4 regions of the Gelidimonas diazotrophica genome follow, and region 2 is predicted to be linked to each of the others. Evidence: predicted binding sites of a transcription regulator. Region 2 holds the regulator's gene; each other region holds the start of a gene.
What was found. Region 2 encodes sigma-54, which starts transcription at its own class of promoters, with help from an activator protein. Its sites were predicted from a motif close to TGGCANGNAANCTGCTTT; they were not measured.
Positions count from the first base shown of each region.

Region 1: the regulator sigma-54 is predicted to act here: its motif matches at 2,272-2,289, upstream of yiaY (L-threonine dehydrogenase).
Region 3: the regulator sigma-54 is predicted to act here: its motif matches at 2,038-2,055, upstream of glnA (type I glutamate--ammonia ligase).
Region 4: the regulator sigma-54 is predicted to act here: its motif matches at 2,749-2,766, upstream of nifB (nitrogenase cofactor biosynthesis protein NifB).

Region 1 is NZ_CM146349.1:3,023,435-3,027,755, forward strand. Features, by position in the region: gene KGFNPO_RS14065 (glutamate synthase-related protein) at 1-1,098, opposite strand, end outside; gene KGFNPO_RS14070 (transposase) at 1,291-2,004, opposite strand; gene yiaY (L-threonine dehydrogenase) at 2,399-3,550, shown strand; gene KGFNPO_RS14080 (symmetrical bis(5'-nucleosyl)-tetraphosphatase) at 3,677-4,321, shown strand, end outside.
Region 2 is NZ_CM146349.1:280,865-285,185, forward strand. Features, by position in the region: gene KGFNPO_RS01365 (enoyl-CoA hydratase/isomerase family protein) at 6-1,097, opposite strand; gene hpf (ribosome hibernation-promoting factor, HPF/YfiA family) at 1,245-1,610, opposite strand; gene KGFNPO_RS01375 (RNA polymerase factor sigma-54) at 1,717-3,192, opposite strand; gene lptB (LPS export ABC transporter ATP-binding protein) at 3,227-3,985, opposite strand; gene lptA (lipopolysaccharide transport periplasmic protein LptA) at 3,987-4,321, opposite strand, start outside.
Region 3 is NZ_CM146349.1:2,034,408-2,038,728, reverse strand. Features, by position in the region: gene KGFNPO_RS09420 (TAXI family TRAP transporter solute-binding subunit) at 1-1,282, shown strand, start outside; gene KGFNPO_RS09415 (rhodanese-like domain-containing protein) at 1,306-1,767, opposite strand; gene glnA (type I glutamate--ammonia ligase) at 2,166-3,581, shown strand; gene KGFNPO_RS09405 (DUF4124 domain-containing protein) at 3,833-4,321, shown strand, end outside.
Region 4 is NZ_CM146349.1:1,682,165-1,686,485, forward strand. Features, by position in the region: gene KGFNPO_RS07745 (IS5 family transposase) at 1-199, shown strand, start outside; gene nifA (nif-specific transcriptional activator NifA) at 391-2,004, shown strand; gene nifB (nitrogenase cofactor biosynthesis protein NifB) at 2,815-4,321, shown strand, end outside.

The DNA.
Region 1 (4,321 bases), 1.1 Mb from region 2:
ATCCAGCGTGCCGCCGATGTGGCGACCGTCGGTGAAAGCCATCGCAGCCGGACCGTCCCACGGCTCCATCATTGCTGCATGGTATTCGTAAAAAGCGCGCCGGTTATCGTCCATCTGGGCGTGGTTTTCCCATGCTTCAGGGATCATCATCATCATCGCCTGCGCGATCGGATAACCGGCCATCACCAGCAATTCCAGCGCATTGTCGAAAGTCGCCGTATCGGACTGGCCTTCGTAAATCAGCGGGAACAGTTTCTGCAAATCATCGCCCAACACCGCCGACTTCATCACCCCTTCGCGCGCGCGCATCCAGTTGAAATTGCCTTTGACCGTATTAATTTCACCGTTATGGGCAATCAAACGATATGGATGGGCCAGCGGCCATTCCGGGAAAGTATTAGTTGAGAAACGCTGATGCACCAGCGCCAGCGCGGAAATGCAGCGTGGGTCCTGCAGATCACGGTAATACTGTCCAACCTGATCGGCCAGCAGCAAGCCCTTGTAGACAATAGTGCGGGCCGACATCGACGCCACGAAGTATTCCTGTCCATGCAGCAGATTGAGTGCCTGAATCGCATGCGAGGCTGATTTTCGAATCACATACAGCTTGCGTTCAAGCGCATCGGTGACCATGATATCGGGGCCGCGCCCAACGAAAATCTGGCGAATGAAAGGTTCTTTCTTGCGCACCGTCGGCGACATCGGCATATCGGCATCGACCGGCACATCGCGCCAACCCAGCACGATTTGGCCCTCGGTACGTGCCGCGCGCTCCAACTCTTGTTCACAAGCCATGCGTGACGCATGTTCTTTCGGCAGAAACACCATGCCCACGCCGTATTCGCCGGGCGGTGGCAAGGTCACGCCCTGCTGCGCCATCTCTTCGCGATAAAACTGATCGGGAATCTGAATCAGGATACCGGCGCCATCGCCCATCAGCTTATCGGCGCCGACTGCGCCCCGATGATCCAGATTTTTCAGGATCAGCAAACCCTGCTCGATCACGGAATGCGATTTGACGCCTTTGATATGGGCAATAAAACCGACGCCGCAGGCGTCATGTTCATTGGATGGATCGTACATACCTTGTGCGCGCATAGCCGTTCTCCACTGCTTGATGAGTTTGAAAGCGAAGAATAGTGCAGCGCAAAAGAAAACTCAATAACAATAATTAGGGTCAGTGTAAAATTAAGTACGAATAATTTTGAAAATAGATTTAAATAGGGACAGAGTAACTAAAGGTTGCCTGTTACAGCAGTATCTGTTTTTCTAGCGTGCTATCCGCCTTGATCAATCCAGCTTGACGCGCGATACCTCGGCTTTTTTCCGTGGCCGCCCTCTTCTGGCTGGCGCCACGCGGCGATTCACTTGCTGTGCCAGCGACTGCTGAAACGCTGTGTCGCCCAGTACCCAGCCTTTTAATAGCGATGCATTCAGCAATGCAACCTGTTTCGGCGGCAAGGCCTGTTCCAGCAATGCCTTATATTCCGCCTCGCGCTCAAAAGGCGTATTGCCCAGCGACCAATACAGCGGGTGATCGGTCACCAGCGGATCAACTCTGGCTCCGACATGGTGCGCATAACTCGACCACGGATATTGCGCCGCCGTCGCCACCAGGCCGGAGCGCACCGGATTGGTTTCGAGATAGCGATAACAGGTCAGCAGGTAGCGCGGCGCTTCGATCACCGAAGTCTTGAAACGGCCCTGCCACAGCGTTCCGACATGTCCATGTTTGCGGTTGAAATACGGCACGTAATGGCGTCCCACCCATTGCATCATGCGGCCCAAACCGGCTTCATCAGTGGGCGTGGCTAACAGATGAATATGATTTTCCATCAATACGTAGGCGTGAATGGCGACCTTGAACTGGCGCGCAGCATCGTGCAGCCAGTCCAGAAAAGCCAGAAAATCACTGCTGTCGCAAAAAATCGGCTGCCGGTTATGGCCTTGCTGAAGAATGTGGTGCGGCTGCTGGGGAATTACGAGTCGGGGAAGTCGGGCCATGTTTATTTTTGTGCGGAAGTGGGCGAAAGTGTATGAAGCATCTTATTTTAATAAAAGCATGCAAGGCTTGGCAGCTTCAATTACATCCGCGCATTTTTGTTTTCACAGTGCAATATTGGAACAGTAATTCTTGCTGTGTTCCAAAAACAAGCACTGTGTCCCAAAAATAACCACTTTCAGCAAAGCCCTGTGCGGCATTGCGTTCCGATCAGCGCTTACACCCCAACTGATGCGCCATTCCCGGGTTTTTCGCACAAAAAGTCAGGCTGGCATGGCAATTGCGGCAAAAGGCATATGCACCGGGCACTGGTGGCAAAGATTCATTATCAGAACCATCACAATCCCGCCTGGCTTGCGCGTTTTGCAAAAGCCTTACCTATCAGGAGTACTTGCTATGACTACATCCACTTTCTTTATGCCTTCCGTTAACATGATTGGCGCAGGCTGCCTGAAAGACGCCGCCGGCACCATCAAATCGTATGGTTACCGGCAAGCGCTGATCGTGACCGATACCGTATTGCATAAAATTGGCGTGGTCGCGCAGGTGCAGGCTTTGCTGGCGGAAGCAGGCGTGAAAAGCGTGGTCTACGATGGCACCAAGCCGAACCCCACCACCATCAACGTGGCCGAAGGTCTGGTGATTCTGAAAGAATTCCGGTGTGACTGCATCATCTCGCTGGGCGGCGGCTCGCCACACGACTGCGCCAAGGGCATCGCTCTGGTGGCAGCCAACGGCGGTGAAATCAAGGATTACGAAGGCGTCGATCGCTCCCCTAAACCACAACTACCTTTGATTTCCATTAATACCACCGCAGGGACCGCTGCGGAAATGACCCGTTTCTGCATCATTACCGATGTAGAACGTCATATCAAAATGGCTATCGTCGATAAGCACGTTACCCCGATCCTGTCGGTCAACGATCCGGAGCTGATGGCGGGCATGCCAAAAGGTCTGACTGCAGCAACCGGAATGGATGCGCTGACGCACGCGGTGGAAGCGTATGTCTCCAGCGCCGCCACCCCGGTGACCGATGCCTGCGCGCTAAAAGCAGTCACCATCATCAGCCAGTCTTTGCGGCATGCGGTGGCCAACGGCGACGACATGGCAGCGCGTACCGCGATGGCTTACGCGCAGTTTTTGGCCGGGATGGCGTTCAACAATGCTTCGCTGGGTTACGTTCACGCGATGGCGCATCAGTTGGGCGGCATGTATGACTTGCCACACGGCGTCTGTAATGCAGTGCTGCTGCCGCACGTTCAGAGCTTCAATGCGACGGTTTGTGCGGGCCGCTTGAAAGATGTCGCCGCTGCCATGGGCGTTGAGGTGAAAGACATGAACGATCAGCAAGGCGCGCAAGCCTGTATCGCCGCCATCCGCACACTGTCAAAGGATGTGAAGATTCCATCGGGCCTGACCGATCTGAACGTGAAGGAAGAAGATCTGGCAACGCTGTCCACCAACGCGCTGAAAGATGCCTGCGGATTCACCAACCCGATCCAGGCCAGCCACGAGCAGATCGTCGCCATCTTTAAAGCGGCGATGTAATCCTGTTCAACCAAGACCGCCGTGCCAGCGGCGGTTTCGATGAAATGCTGGCTAAACATGATACAAATACACCGGCAATGCAGGCCTGCATTGCCGGTGTATTTTTTTTAAAGACAAGCCTACTTCATGAACACTTACGTAATCGGCGACCTGCAAGGTTGCCAGCGCCCGCTGCTGGAATTGATGGCGCGCATTGATGCGACGTCACCCGCTTCGCGCATTTTATTTGCCGGCGATCTGGTCAACCGCGGGCCTGACTCGCTCGCCACTTTACGCACGGTAATCGGCCTCGGCGATCGTGCCAGGACAGTATTGGGCAATCACGACTTGCACTTGCTGGCCGCGTCACAAGGCATCCGCCCGGTGCATCGCTCCGATACGCTGGATGACATCCTGCAAGCGCCGGACTGCGATGCGCTGCTCGACTGGGTGCGCCAGCAGCCGCTGGCGATCATGCAGGACGGCCATTTGCTGGTCCATGCGGGCGTGGCGCCGCAATGGAGCGCCGCCCGAACGCTGGCGCTGGCGCAGGAAGTGGAAACCGCGCTGCGCGGGCCGCACTGGATCGAATTGTTGCGCGCGATGTACGGTAATAAACCCAACCGCTGGGACGATGCGCTGACCGGCACCGACCGTTTGCGCTGCATCGTCAATATTCTGACCAGAATCCGCTTTTGCGCCGCCGACGGCACGATGGACTTCGCCACCAAGGAAGGCGCTGCCAACGCGCTGCCCGGCATGATGCCGTGGTTTGAGGTGCCGAGCCGCCGC
Region 2 (4,321 bases):
TACGGTTATTCGAGGCTTCGCAGCGGATGCGCGTGCGGCGGCCAGACCGGCGCGAAGAAGCCGGCGATCATGTCCGGCGTTACCTCAGCCAGCGTGGCCGGATTCCACTGCGGCGCGTTATCCTTGTCCACCACCAGTGCCCGCACACCTTCGATGACTTCGCCCTGCTCGAAGCAATGACGCACCATGGTGCGCTCCATGCGCAGGCATTCGGCCACGCTCAGGGCGGCGCTGCGCCGGATCTGTTCCAGCGTCACGCACATCATCAGCGGCGAACGTTTTTGCATGAGGGCCAGAGTCTTTTGGGCGAACGGTGCTTGGTCCTGCGACAGCGATTTGATGATGTCTGGCACTGTATCCTGTGCAAAATGGCGATTGATCGCGTCCCGATGAACCGCCAGCATGCTGGCCTCGGGCGCAATGCCATTGTCGAAGTCGGCTGCGAAGTCGCAAATGGCCGTCCGCACCTCGATATCGTCGCCGGATTCGAGCATTTCTGTTAAGACCGGCAATTGCGACGACGGCAGGAAAAAATCGGCCAGGCCCGCATACAAGGCGTCCGCGGCGGTGATGATGTCGCCGGTAACGCCCAGATAGGTACCGAGTTGCCCTGCACATCGCGACAGAAAATAGCCGCTGCCGACATCCGGGAACAGGCCGATATTGACTTCCGGCATCGCCATTTTGGTGCGTTCGGTCACGATGCGCAGCCGGCTGGCAGGGCCGGCTTGCGCCACGCCCATGCCGCCGCCCATCACCACGCCATCCATCAGCGCGATATACGGTTTCGGATAATGATGGATCAGGTGGTTGAGCGCATATTCTTCGGTGAAAAAATCTTCCAGCAAAGCGCTGCCGCCACGCGGCGTTGCAATGCCGACATCGTAAAAGAAACGAATATCGCCGCCCGCGCAGAAAGCTTTTTCGCTGCTGCTGCGGATCAGCACCGCGCGGATGCCGGTGTCGGCGCGCCACGCCAGCAGCGTTTCAGTGAGAGTCCGGATCATCTCCAGCGACAAGGAATTGAGCGCCTTGGGACGATTCAGCGTGATGCAGCCGATCTGGTTTTCGGTCGAAATGTGAACGTGTTCTGTCATGGTGAAAGTGCGCCTTGGCTGGAATGGTGAATGGAGTTGCAATCGGGTAACAGTAGCAGATTGAACCGATGTATCAGGTACCAAAAAGGGCGCATCTTGCGCCCTTGATTGTTGCGAGTCGAATTGTTCGACTCTGCGTATCTCCTCTCAGGAAATCGCGGACGCTTCCGGCAACTCGGGTTCTCCGTCCCGGTGCTTGATGGCATCGTGTGGGTGGTCTTGTACCTTGCCCTTGTGCTTGATGATTTGGCGGTCGAGCTTGTCGATCATCGTATCGATGGCTGCGTACAGGTTTTGATCCGTGCTTTCAGCGTGCAGCGCTTTCCCGCTGAGATTCAGGTTGATTTCAGCGCGTTGCCGTTTTTCTTTTTCAGGGAGATTGTCAACGCTCAGGATGAGCGCGATATCAATGACATGATCGAAGTGGCGCGTAATGCGCTCGACTTTGGATTGTACATATTCGCGAATGGCGGGGGTTACTTCGAGGTGATGTCCACTGATGGTGAGATTCATAAAACACTCCTATGGAAATTATCGCTGCCTGCTTCGGGCCTGATGGGGCGGCCAGAGTCAAAATGCAGCAACAGTAACTGCATTGCAAGGACTTCAGACGACTGGACTACAAAGACTTTCGCAAATTGACAGGCGGGATTTTGAGCGCTTCGCGGTATTTTGCGACGGTACGACGGGCGATGACCATACCTTGCTCGCCCAGCATGTCGGCGATTTTACTGTCGGAAAGTGGTGTTTTCTGGTTTTCAGCTCCTATCAATTGTTTGATGAGTGCGCGGATTGCAGTGGAGGAAGCTTCTCCTCCGGTTTCGGTGGCGACATGGCTGCCAAAGAAGTATTTCAACTCAAACATACCATGCGGCGTGAGCATGTATTTTTGGGTAGTGACGCGGGAGATTGTGCTCTCGTGCAGGTTTAGTGTATCAGCAATTTCACGCAAGACAAGAGGCCGCATGGCGACTGCGCCGTGGCTGAAAAAATTCCGTTGCCGCTCGACTATCGCTTGTGCAACGCGCAAAATCGTATCAAAACGCTGCCGCATATTCTTGATCAGCCACTTCGCTTCCTGCAGCTGCGACGTCATCGAGCCGCTTCCCTTGTCTTGCTTAAGGATGTTGGCATACAGTGCATTGACCCGCAGGCGCGGCATGACTTCATGGTTCAAACTGACTTGCCAGCCATTTTTGCCGGGCCTGACTATGACGTCGGGCACTACATAATCGGCACTGCCGCTGCCGAATATGGCGCCCGGATGCGGGTTGCATTGCCTGATCAGCGCCTGTGCTTCGCGCAAATCCTCATCGTCGCAATCGAGCAGTTTTCTGAGTTTGCTAAAGTCGCGCTGCGCAAACAAAGCCAGGTGTTGTTCGACGATGGCCAGCGCCAGGCGACGCGTAACGAACGGTGCTTTAGGCAGGCGGCGGATCTGCAGCGCCAGACATTCCGACGGGTTGCGTGCGCCAACCCCGGCCGGGTCGAAACTTTGCAGCAAGGCCAGCGCGAACGTCAGATCTTCCGGCTCGATATCGAGTTCGGACGGCAAGCGAGCGTGGATGGCGTCAAGAGATTCTTCCAGGTAGCCATTGTCATCGAGCGCATCGATCAGCAATTCCAGCAACGCGCGGTCGCGCTGTTGCTGCAAGCTTAAATGGGCTTGCTCCAGCAGGTGCTCGCGCAGAGTGCATTCGTGGGCGCCGAGCTGGGCCCGGCCGTCGTCGTCTTCCGGTGCTTTGCTGGTGCGCGCCACATCGTCAAAACTCCAGTCCGATGCGGCCGTCTGTGCATCGGGCGTATCGAATCCGGCATCTGCTTCGGCGGCGCTGCCGTCTTGCATACTGGCTGGATCGGTTTCAGCTGAGGCTGTGGTGGTGGCAGGGCTGGTGCTGATTGCGCCATCGGCCAGCAAACGCACCGAATGGTCGAGCGGATCGTCCAGCCGTTCCAGCAGCGGGTTGTCGCACAGAATCTGTTCCAGTTCCTGGTGCAGCTCCAGCGTCGACAATTGCAGCAGGCGAATCGATTGCTGCAACTGCGGCGTCAGCGCAAGATGCTGCGAAGTGCGCAGCTGGAGTGATTGCTTCATACCGAAAGGACTTGTCGCATCAGGTGGTTTATCTTCACATGCGGAAATGTTCGCCCAGGTACACCCGCCGTACCGAGGCATCTTCAATGATGTCGTCGGGCTGGCCGCTGGCCAGCACCGCACCCTGGTTGATGATGTAGGCGCGGTCGCAGATGCCGAGGGTTTCGCGCACATTGTGGTCGGTGATCAGCACGCCGATGCCGCGCTCCTTGAGGAAACGCACGATGCGCTGAATCTCGATGACGGCAATCGGATCGATCCCGGCAAACGGTTCATCGAGCAGGATGAAGCGCGGGTTGGTGCCCAGCGCCCGGGCGATCTCGACCCGCCGGCGTTCGCCGCCGGAAAGCGACAGCGCCTGATTTTCGCGCAATTTTTCAATTTGCAAGTCGGCCAGCAGCTTGTTCAGGCGTTCTTCAATGGCAGCTTTCGAGAGCGCTTTGCCATTTTCTTTTTGCAACTCCAGTACTGCACGGATATTGTCCTCGACCGTCAGTTTACGAAAAACCGAGGCTTCCTGCGGCAGGTAAGACAGACCGAGTAACGCGCGGCGATGGATCGGCAGGCGCGAGATGTCGACGCCGTCGAGATCAATGGTGCCGGCGTCCGATGGCACCAAACCTACGATCATGTAAAACGATGTGGTCTTGCCGGCCCCGTTGGGGCCTAGCAAGCCAACCACTTCGCCGCTTTTTACTTCCAGCGAGATGTCGCGCACGACCAGCCGTTTGCTGTAACTTTTTTGCAGCCCGCGCACGCTCAGGGTACTGCCTGGGATACTGGATCGGCTCATCTTATTGGCCCTTTACAGTACGCGGCTGGATGGTCACCTTGATGCGCCCGTTGCCCGGCGTGCCGGCACCGCTGGCGCTGTTGGTAACGTTGAAGAATTCGCTGCCGCTGTTGTAGGAAATGAATTCGCCTTCGACTTCGTCGATGGTCTTGCTGCCATCGAGCCGCTTCAGCTTCGCGTGCGAAAACAATTTGGCTATTTCTGCCTTGGTATCGTATTCGATCCGCTCTGCCTGTCCTTCCACCCACAGGTTGGGACCGCCATCGCGCTTCTGGCGAAAGGTTGCCACTGCACCCGGTGCGCCGTACAAAGTGGCGAACTGATAGCCGGCCGGGT
Region 3 (4,321 bases), 1.8 Mb from region 2:
CCCCACCATTCTGATTATCGCACTGGTTTGTGGCCTCGCTTACTGGCTGGTGGACCCATCCCCGCCATCCAAAATCACACTTTCCACCGGCCAGGAAAATAGTGCGTACCAGGCATTTGCCGGCAAGTACGCAAAAGCGCTGGCAAAGCAGGGCATCAGCATCAAGTTCAAAGCGTCGCTGGGTTCGGAAGAAAACCTGCGGCGGCTTGAAGATCCAGGCTCCGGAGTGGATATCGCATTTGTCCAGAGCGGCTCGATCAAGCTGGAGCAGGCGCAGCAACACGGCTTGTTGTCGCTCGGGAGTTTATTCACCGAGCCGGTCTGGCTGTTTTACCGCGAATCCAAAAATATTACACAACTGACCCAGTTGAAGGGCTTGTCGATCAATGTCGGCCCGGAAGGCACCGGCGTGCCGCGCCTGGTCAGACAACTGCTGGACGTCAATGGCATCGAGGCCAGTGATTTGACGCTCGGCAGCCTGGAAAACACGCCCGCGACAATGGCTCTGCTGGCAGGGCAAATCGATGGCTTGGTATTCAGTTCGGCACCGGATGCGCCCTTGATCCAGATGTTGCTGCAAACGCCAGGGATCAAATTGTTTAATTTTACCCAGGCCGAGGCTTACTCCCGACGCTTTCCTTATTTGACGCATGTCGTTTTGCCGCGTGGCATTGTTGATCTGGGACGGGATTTGCCAGCCGAGGATTATCATTTGATCGCGCCGACGGCTACTCTGGTGGCGCGCGCCGGTTTGCATCCGTCCCTGATCGATCTGCTGGTGCAGGCGGCGGCTGAGATCCATGGCGGCGCCGGTTGGTTCAGTAAAAGAGGCGATTTTCCGACTGCCAGCTATACCGAAATCCCGGTGGCCCCGGAAGCCGAGAAATTCTACAAAAGCGGGCCGCCGCTAATGCAACGATACCTGCCGTTCTGGCTGGCGAATTTTTCCGAGCGCATGTGGGTCGTGGTGGTGGCGCTGGGAGCGCTGATTCTGCCGCTGTCGCGCATCGTGCCGCCGCTCTATGTGTGGCGCATCCGTTCGCGCATCTATCGCTGGTACGGCAAGCTGCGCATCGTCGAGCAGACGATAGAAGAGGTGCCGCCGGAAAAGCGGGCCGAAGTGTATGCGGCACAATTGAAACGGCTGGGCGAGATCGAGGCGAGCGTAAACCGGATTTCGATTCCACTGTCTTTCGCCCAAGGTGTGTATGACTTGCGCAGTCATATCGATTTTGTGCGCAAGCGGATACTGTTGTTGATGCGCGGTAGCGACGGCGCCTGATTTCTCTTTTACATCAAATCAAATCAGGCGCCGGTCCAGGGCAGTTCGGCATGGCACCAGCCGCCTACGGTTTTGCGATGGCCATCGGCGTTCTTGTTGCCTTCGAAGCCTTCGAGAATATCGAAGCAGTGCAGATAATCATTTTCTGTGGCTAGTTTGGCCGCATGGCGCGAGCGTACGCCAGAGCGGCACAGGAACAGCAGGATATTATCTTTACTTGCTACTTGCTTCAACTGGGCCAGAAAATCCGGATTCGGAATGCTGCCCGGATAGATGTTCCACTGCACGGCTGCAAGCTGGATATCATTAATGTCTACTTTTCCAACCCAGTCGCGTTCGGCATTGGTACGCACATCGATGAGTTTGACCTTGATGTTTGCCTGCAATAAAGTGAACGCTTCCTGGGGTGTGACGGCACCGGCATAGGGAAGAGATTGCTCTGTGCCGCGCTGTCTCGCGATGGCAAGAATGTCACGAGGATTCATATTCAGCCTTGCATTGTAGGATCGGTAAAATAATTATAATGCGTGAAACGAGATTGCATGCAGATCATTGATGGCAATTGTTTTGGGATGGCGCGCACTGTTTTGATGCGAAACAAGATATTTTTATATTGATGCACTAAATTAGCGCTTAATATTTTATTTGCACCGATATGGTGAGCCGCGCTGGATTGCAATATGTAAATTGATTGTTATGCGGCTGAAATACCTTATTAAACCAGTCTGATTAATGTCTTGTGGGGTGGAAGTTCATGGCATGGAATCTGCTATGATCTTTCGCTGAAGTTTGATCGCACTGGAACAGTTGGCCCAATGGTTGGCTTAATGGTTGGCTCAATACTTAATTCGAATTATTTTTATCTTTATTTGAGGAGTTTCGCATGGCAATGACAGCCGCAGAAGTCTTGAAGATGGCCAAAGACAACGAAGTCAAATTCGTTGATTTTCGCTTTGCAGATACAAGGGGCAAAGAACAGCACGTGACTGTTCCGGTATCTCATTTTGATATGGACAAATTCGAGTCCGGCCATGCATTCGATGGCTCCTCGGTCGCTGGCTGGAAAGGTATTGAAGCGTCCGACATGTTGTTGATGCCAGATCCGTCAACTGCCAATATCGATCCGTTCATGGAAGAAACCACATTGTTCATGCAGTGTGACGTGATCGAGCCATCCGATGGCAAAGGCTATGACCGCGATCCACGCTCGATTGCCAAGCGCGCCGAAGCCTACCTGAAATCGTCTGGCCTGGGCGACACCGCCTACTTTGGTCCGGAACCTGAATTTTTTATTTTTGATAGTGTGCGCTGGAACGTCGATATGTCCGGCTGCTTCGTCAAGATCGATTCGGACGAAGCATCCTGGTCGACCGGCGCCAAGCTTGAAGGCGGCAACAGCGGCCATCGTCCTGCTGTCAAGGGCGGTTATTTCCCAGTGCCACCAGTCGACAGTTTCCAGGACATGCGTTCTGAAATGTGCCTGATTCTGGAAGGCCTCGGCATTCCGGTTGAAGTGCATCACCACGAAGTCGGCGGTGCCGGCCAGAATGAAATCGGTACCCGATTCTCGACGCTGGTTGAGCGTGCGGACTGGACCCAGAATATGAAATATGTGGTCTGGAATGTTGCCCACACCTATGGTAAAACGGCAACTTTCATGCCGAAGCCGTTGGTTGGCGACAATGGTTCCGGCATGCATGTGCATCAATCAGTCTGGAAAGACGGCAAAAACCTGTTTGCAGGCGACGGCTATGCCGGTTTGTCGGACTTCGCGCTGTATTACATCGGCGGCATCATCAAGCATGCACGCGCTTTGAATGCAATCACCAATCCTGGCACCAACTCTTACAAGCGTCTGGTTCCAGGCTATGAAGCACCGGTCAAGCTGGCATATTCGGCCCGCAATCGCTCCGCTTCGATTCGTATTCCACACGTGGCAAATCCGAAGGGACGTCGGGTTGAAGCGCGTTTCCCGGACCCTCTGGCTAACCCATACCTGTGCTTCGCCGCTCTGCTGATGGCTGGCTTAGACGGGGTGCAAAACAAGATTCATCCGGGTGAAGCAGCAACCAAAGATCTATACCATTTGCCGCCTGAAGAAGAAGCACTGATCCCGACTGTATGTTCTTCGCTTGAGCAAGCTCTGGAAGCGCTGGACCAGGATCGCGAGTTCCTGACCCGTGGCGGTGTTTTCAGCGACAGCATGATTGATGCATATTTGGAACTGAAAATGACTGAAGTGCAGCGTATTCGCATGACGACGCATCCAGTTGAATTTGACATGTACTACTCGTCATAAGCTACTTGTCATAAGCTACTTGTCATAAGTTACGCGTCATAATATTTGACATTTGTATTAGATATAAGGGCAGTCAAAAGATCGACTCCAATGTCAAACAAGAAACAGGCGGGCAGTGCTTCGGCGCTGCCCGCCTGTTTTTTTTAAGGGCTTGTTGTTGCAATGGCGCAAATTGGGCGATAGTCGTTGGTGTTGCATTGAGACTTGCCATAAACTAACAAGCGTCTTGAATTGCTTCAGAAAAAGGGTTTATGAAACAACAACTTGCCGCACTTAAGCTCGCATCGATGCTCGCACTTATACTGTCCACTGCGGCAGCCGGGCATGCATATGCGCAGTCTGGGGTGTATCTGTGCATCGATCAAAATGGCAAAAAAGAATATAAAAATACCGGTGAAACCAGGGGCTGCAAAAAAATTGATCTGCCCGACATCACCACTTTTGCTGCGCCGCCGCCAAAAACGCCAGCAGCCGGTCCGAGCAGGAAATCGACGGCTACTCCGTCCGATTTTCCGAAGGTGGATGGCAATGTGCAAAAAGAGCGCGACAACGATCGCAAACAGATTTTGCAAAATGAGTTGAAGACCGAACAGCAGAAACTGGAAAATTTGGAAAAAGAATATAACAATGGCCAACCGGACCGCCTGGGTAGCGAGCGCAACTATGCCAAGTACCAGGAGCGGGTCAAGGGTATGGAGGAAGCCATTCACCGTTCGCAGCGCAATGTGGAAGCGCTGAAG
Region 4 (4,321 bases), 1.4 Mb from region 2:
GCAAAAGAAGCGCAACCGCCGCATCGCCACACCCCGCGCCAGAGTTGAACATGTGTTTGGCGCGCTGGCGCAGATGGGCGGCAAACTGGTGCGTTGCATGGGGATCGTACGCACGACATTCGCGCTGAACCTCAAGGCGGCTAGTTACAACCTGAAGCGGATGGTGTTCTTGAAAGAAAAAGGTCTTGCGGCATTCTAAAACGGCAAAACTGCCGACTGAAAGCAGATAAAAATCGGTAGCCTCACCCGAAATTCAACGAAAACTTCGAATCAACTCGCTGCTTTCAACAGGTTTCAGAAAAAATTTGCACTTGGCTCCTCGGATGAAGTCGTCTTCTCTATCAAGTGATCAAAAACGCGGTTATTCGAGGTGCCCTTAAGGAGAGTTCAATGGCTAATATGGCTGAGCGAAATGAGGTGGTAGAGCTTATTACGATGTATGAAATCAGCAAGATACTGGGCTCGTCTCTGGACCTGTCGAAGACCCTGCGCGAGGTCATGAATATCCTCGGAATTCAAATGGATACCCGGCGCGGCATGATCAGTTTGATGCACGAATCCGGTGAGCTGCACCTGGTTGGTGCAAGCGGGATGTCGAGCGAGGAATTCCGCCGCGGCCGCTTCCGTGTCGGCGAAGGCATCACCGGGCGGATTTACCAGACCGGCATGCCCAGCGTGATAGCCGATATCTCGAAAGAACCGCTGTTCCTCAATCGCACCGCCGCAGCGGAACTGATACCGGGCAAGGCGATAGCCTTCATCGGCGTGCCGATCAAGGCCGCCCACGAAATCCTCGGCGTGTTGTCGATCGACCGGGTTCTGGATTATCAGGATCACCGCCAGCACAGTTTCGATCGCGATGTGCGCTTCCTGACCATGATCGCCAATCTGGTCGGACAGACAGTGCGGCTGCACCGCGCGGTTACCGCTGAGCGCACCCAGCTGATCGAGGAAAAGCGCCGCCTGAAAAAGGAACTGCAGGGCAAGTACAGCCTCGACAACGTGATCGGAATTTCCAAGGCGATGCAGGAAGTGTTCGCTGAAGTGCATCAGTCCGCGCCGTCGCGCTCGACCATGCTGCTGCGCGGCGAGAGCGGTACCGGCAAGGAAGTGATCGCGCACGCAATCCATTATTTGAGCCCGCGCAAGGACGGGCCGTTCATCAAGGTCAATTGCGCGGCGCTGTCGGAAACGCTGCTGGAGTCGGAATTGTTCGGCCACGAAAAAGGCGCATTCACCGGCGCCCAGACCGAACGCAAGGGACGCTTTGAACTGGCCAACGGCGGCACGCTGTTTCTCGACGAGATCGGCGACATCTCGCCGGCATTCCAAGCCAAGCTGCTGCGCGTGCTGCAGGAGCGCGAGTTCGAGCGGGTCGGCGGTTCGCGTTCGATCAAGGTCGATGTGCGGCTGATCACCGCCACCAACCGCGACCTGGAACAGGCGGTAGCGAACGGCGACTTTCGCGCCGATCTGTATTACCGGATCAACGTGGTGTCGATCTTCATCCCGCCGTTGCGCGAGCGGCGCGAGGACATTCCGTACCTGGTCGAATTTTTCATCGACAAATTCAGACGCGAAAACCAGCGCGAAGTGGTTCTGACGCCGGAAGCGATCAACTCGATGATGAATTGCTATTGGCCGGGCAACGTGCGCCAGCTGGAGAACTGCGTCGAACGCACTGCGACCATGGCGCGTGGGAATCTGATCAGCGAGTTGAATCTGTCCTGTACGCAGAACAAATGTCTGACGCAATTGCTACATGAACCGGACACTGGCGCGCATGTGCCGGGTGGCGCGGAAAAGAGGGTGACGATTCCGATCCGGGATGGCACTGCAGCAGTGCATTCGGAACAGCCGCCGACGTCGGAGCGCGAACGGCTGCTGTGGGCGCTGGAACAATGCGGCTGGGTGCAGGCGAAAGCGGCGCGGCTGCTGAATATTTCGGCGCGGCAAATGGGGTATGCATTGCAGAAGCACGGCATCGAAGTGAAGAAGTTCTGACCCATCTGCCACGTAACTATTCAGCCCGCTATGAATACCCCCTCGCCCGCTTGCGGGAGAGGGCTGGGGAGAGGGCGACTGTAAAGTTGACGACTTAATTAATCGCTTTGCCCTTCGTGGATGCTTTGTCGGGGGTAGCCCGACGGCTACTTACTTTTCTTTGCTTCGCCAAAGAAAAGTAAGCAAAAGAAAGGCGACCGCAGACTTGCCCTTCGGGTACCCGTTTGTGTGCTGCAAAAAATGGGAAATGAAGGAACTCGCTTCGCTCAAACAGCCTTCATTTCTGATCCATTTTCTGCAGCACACAAACGGCTGCGTCCCAAGCGGCCTAACATCAAAAACAGCGTCAATAAACCGTCAACAACATAAAGCTGTCACTTGGATATCAACCTCATAGTGGGCTGAACAGTTACTCTGCCACACGCTATGATCTGAGTATATTTGTATGTCGCAATGAATATAAGCGGCAATGGCATAGTTTTTAACCATACTCCATAATAAATATGATTGTCTTGTAGGCGCGCACCCGGGCGCGACAACGGCTGCAGTCTGGCGACTGCTTTCGCGCCCGGATGCGCTCCTACAAAATCGTACTATTTCGCTCTGCTCGCCTGGCCCACATCAGACCAGTGTCGGGTTTGCAGTGTCAGGTTTGCGACAAGCGCGTGGCGAATGTCGCGATTGTCACCGGATTCATCTGTCGTATATCATGTATCTCATTGATTTTTAACGATAAATTGCTTCTGGCACAGTTCTGGCTATTACCCTTGAAAGAGACGCACCTGCGTCGTTTTCTCAAAGGGGCAATTCATGCGATCTACCGCGTATATCGGGATTAAGGAGATCAAGCCGCTCGCAGCGCGCACTGCCGCTGTCGCTGCAGCGCCGCAGGCCGGCTGCGGCAGCACCGGCGGCGACGGCAAATTCGGTTGCGGCTCCGCATCAGGCCCATCGGACATCGCCCCCGAGGTCTGGGAAAAGGTCAAGAACCATCCGTGCTACAGCGAAGAAGCGCACCACCATTTTGCGCGGATGCACATCGCCGTCGCGCCGGCCTGCAACATCCAGTGCAATTATTGCAACCGCAAATACGATTGTTCGAACGAATCGCGGCCCGGCGTCGTCAGCGAAACGCTGTCGCCGGAACTGGCGGCTAAAAAAGTGCTGGCGGTAGCGTCGGCGATTCCGCAGATGACGGTGGTCGGCATCGCCGGCCCCGGCGACGCGCTGGCCAATCCAGCTAGGACCTTCAAGGCATTTGAGCTGATTGCCAGAACCGCACCCGACATCAAGCTGTGCCTGTCGACCAACGGCCTGGCGCTGCCGGATCACGTGGACGCCATCCATGCTCTGAAGGTCGACCATGTGACCATCACGATCAACATGATCGATCCCGAAATCGGCCAGCATATCTACCCATGGATCTACTACCGGAACAAGCGCTGGACCGGCATCGAAGCGGCCCGGATTCTGAGCGAACGGCAGTTGCTGGGTCTGGAGATGCTGACTGCGCGCGGCATCCTGTGCAAGGTCAATTCGGTAATGATCCCCGGCATCAACGATCACCATCTGGCTGCGGTCAATAAGGCCGTCAAATCGCGTGGCGCGTTTTTGCACAACATCATGCCGCTGATTTCGGCGCCCGAACACGGCACCGTGTTCGGCTTGCGCGGCCAGCGTGGCCCAACCGCGCAAGAGTTGAAAGCGTTGCAGGACAGTTGCGAAGGCGAGATGAACATGATGCGCCATTGCCGCCAGTGCCGGGCCGACGCCGTCGGTTTGCTGGGCGAGGATCGCAGCGCCGAGTTCACCAACGAAAAAGTGGCAGCGATGGAGGTCAGCTACGACCTTGACGCGCGCCAGGCCTACCAGGCGGGCGTGGAAAAACAGCGCCAGGCCAAGGTTGCGGCCAGGGATGCCGCGCTCGATACGCTGACGCGAAAAACCAGCGATATCAAGCTGCTGGTCGCGGTCGCCACCAAGGGCGACGGCAAGATCAACCAGCACTTCGGCCACGCCGGCGAATTCCAGATCTACGAGGTTTCCGCGACAGGCGCGAAGTTTACCGGCCACCGCCGCGTCGATCTGTACTGTCAGGGCGGTTACGACAACGAGGATGCGCTGCCCGGCGTGATCCGCGCGATCAACGACTGCCACGCGGTGTTCGTAGCCAAGATCGGCGGCTGCCCGCGCTCGGAACTGAAACAGGCCGGCATCGACCCGGTCGAGCAGTACGCCCATCAGTTCATCGAGCAATCGGTGATCCTGTATTTCAACAACTATCTGGAGCAAGTCGAGTCGGGCCGGATAGTGCACC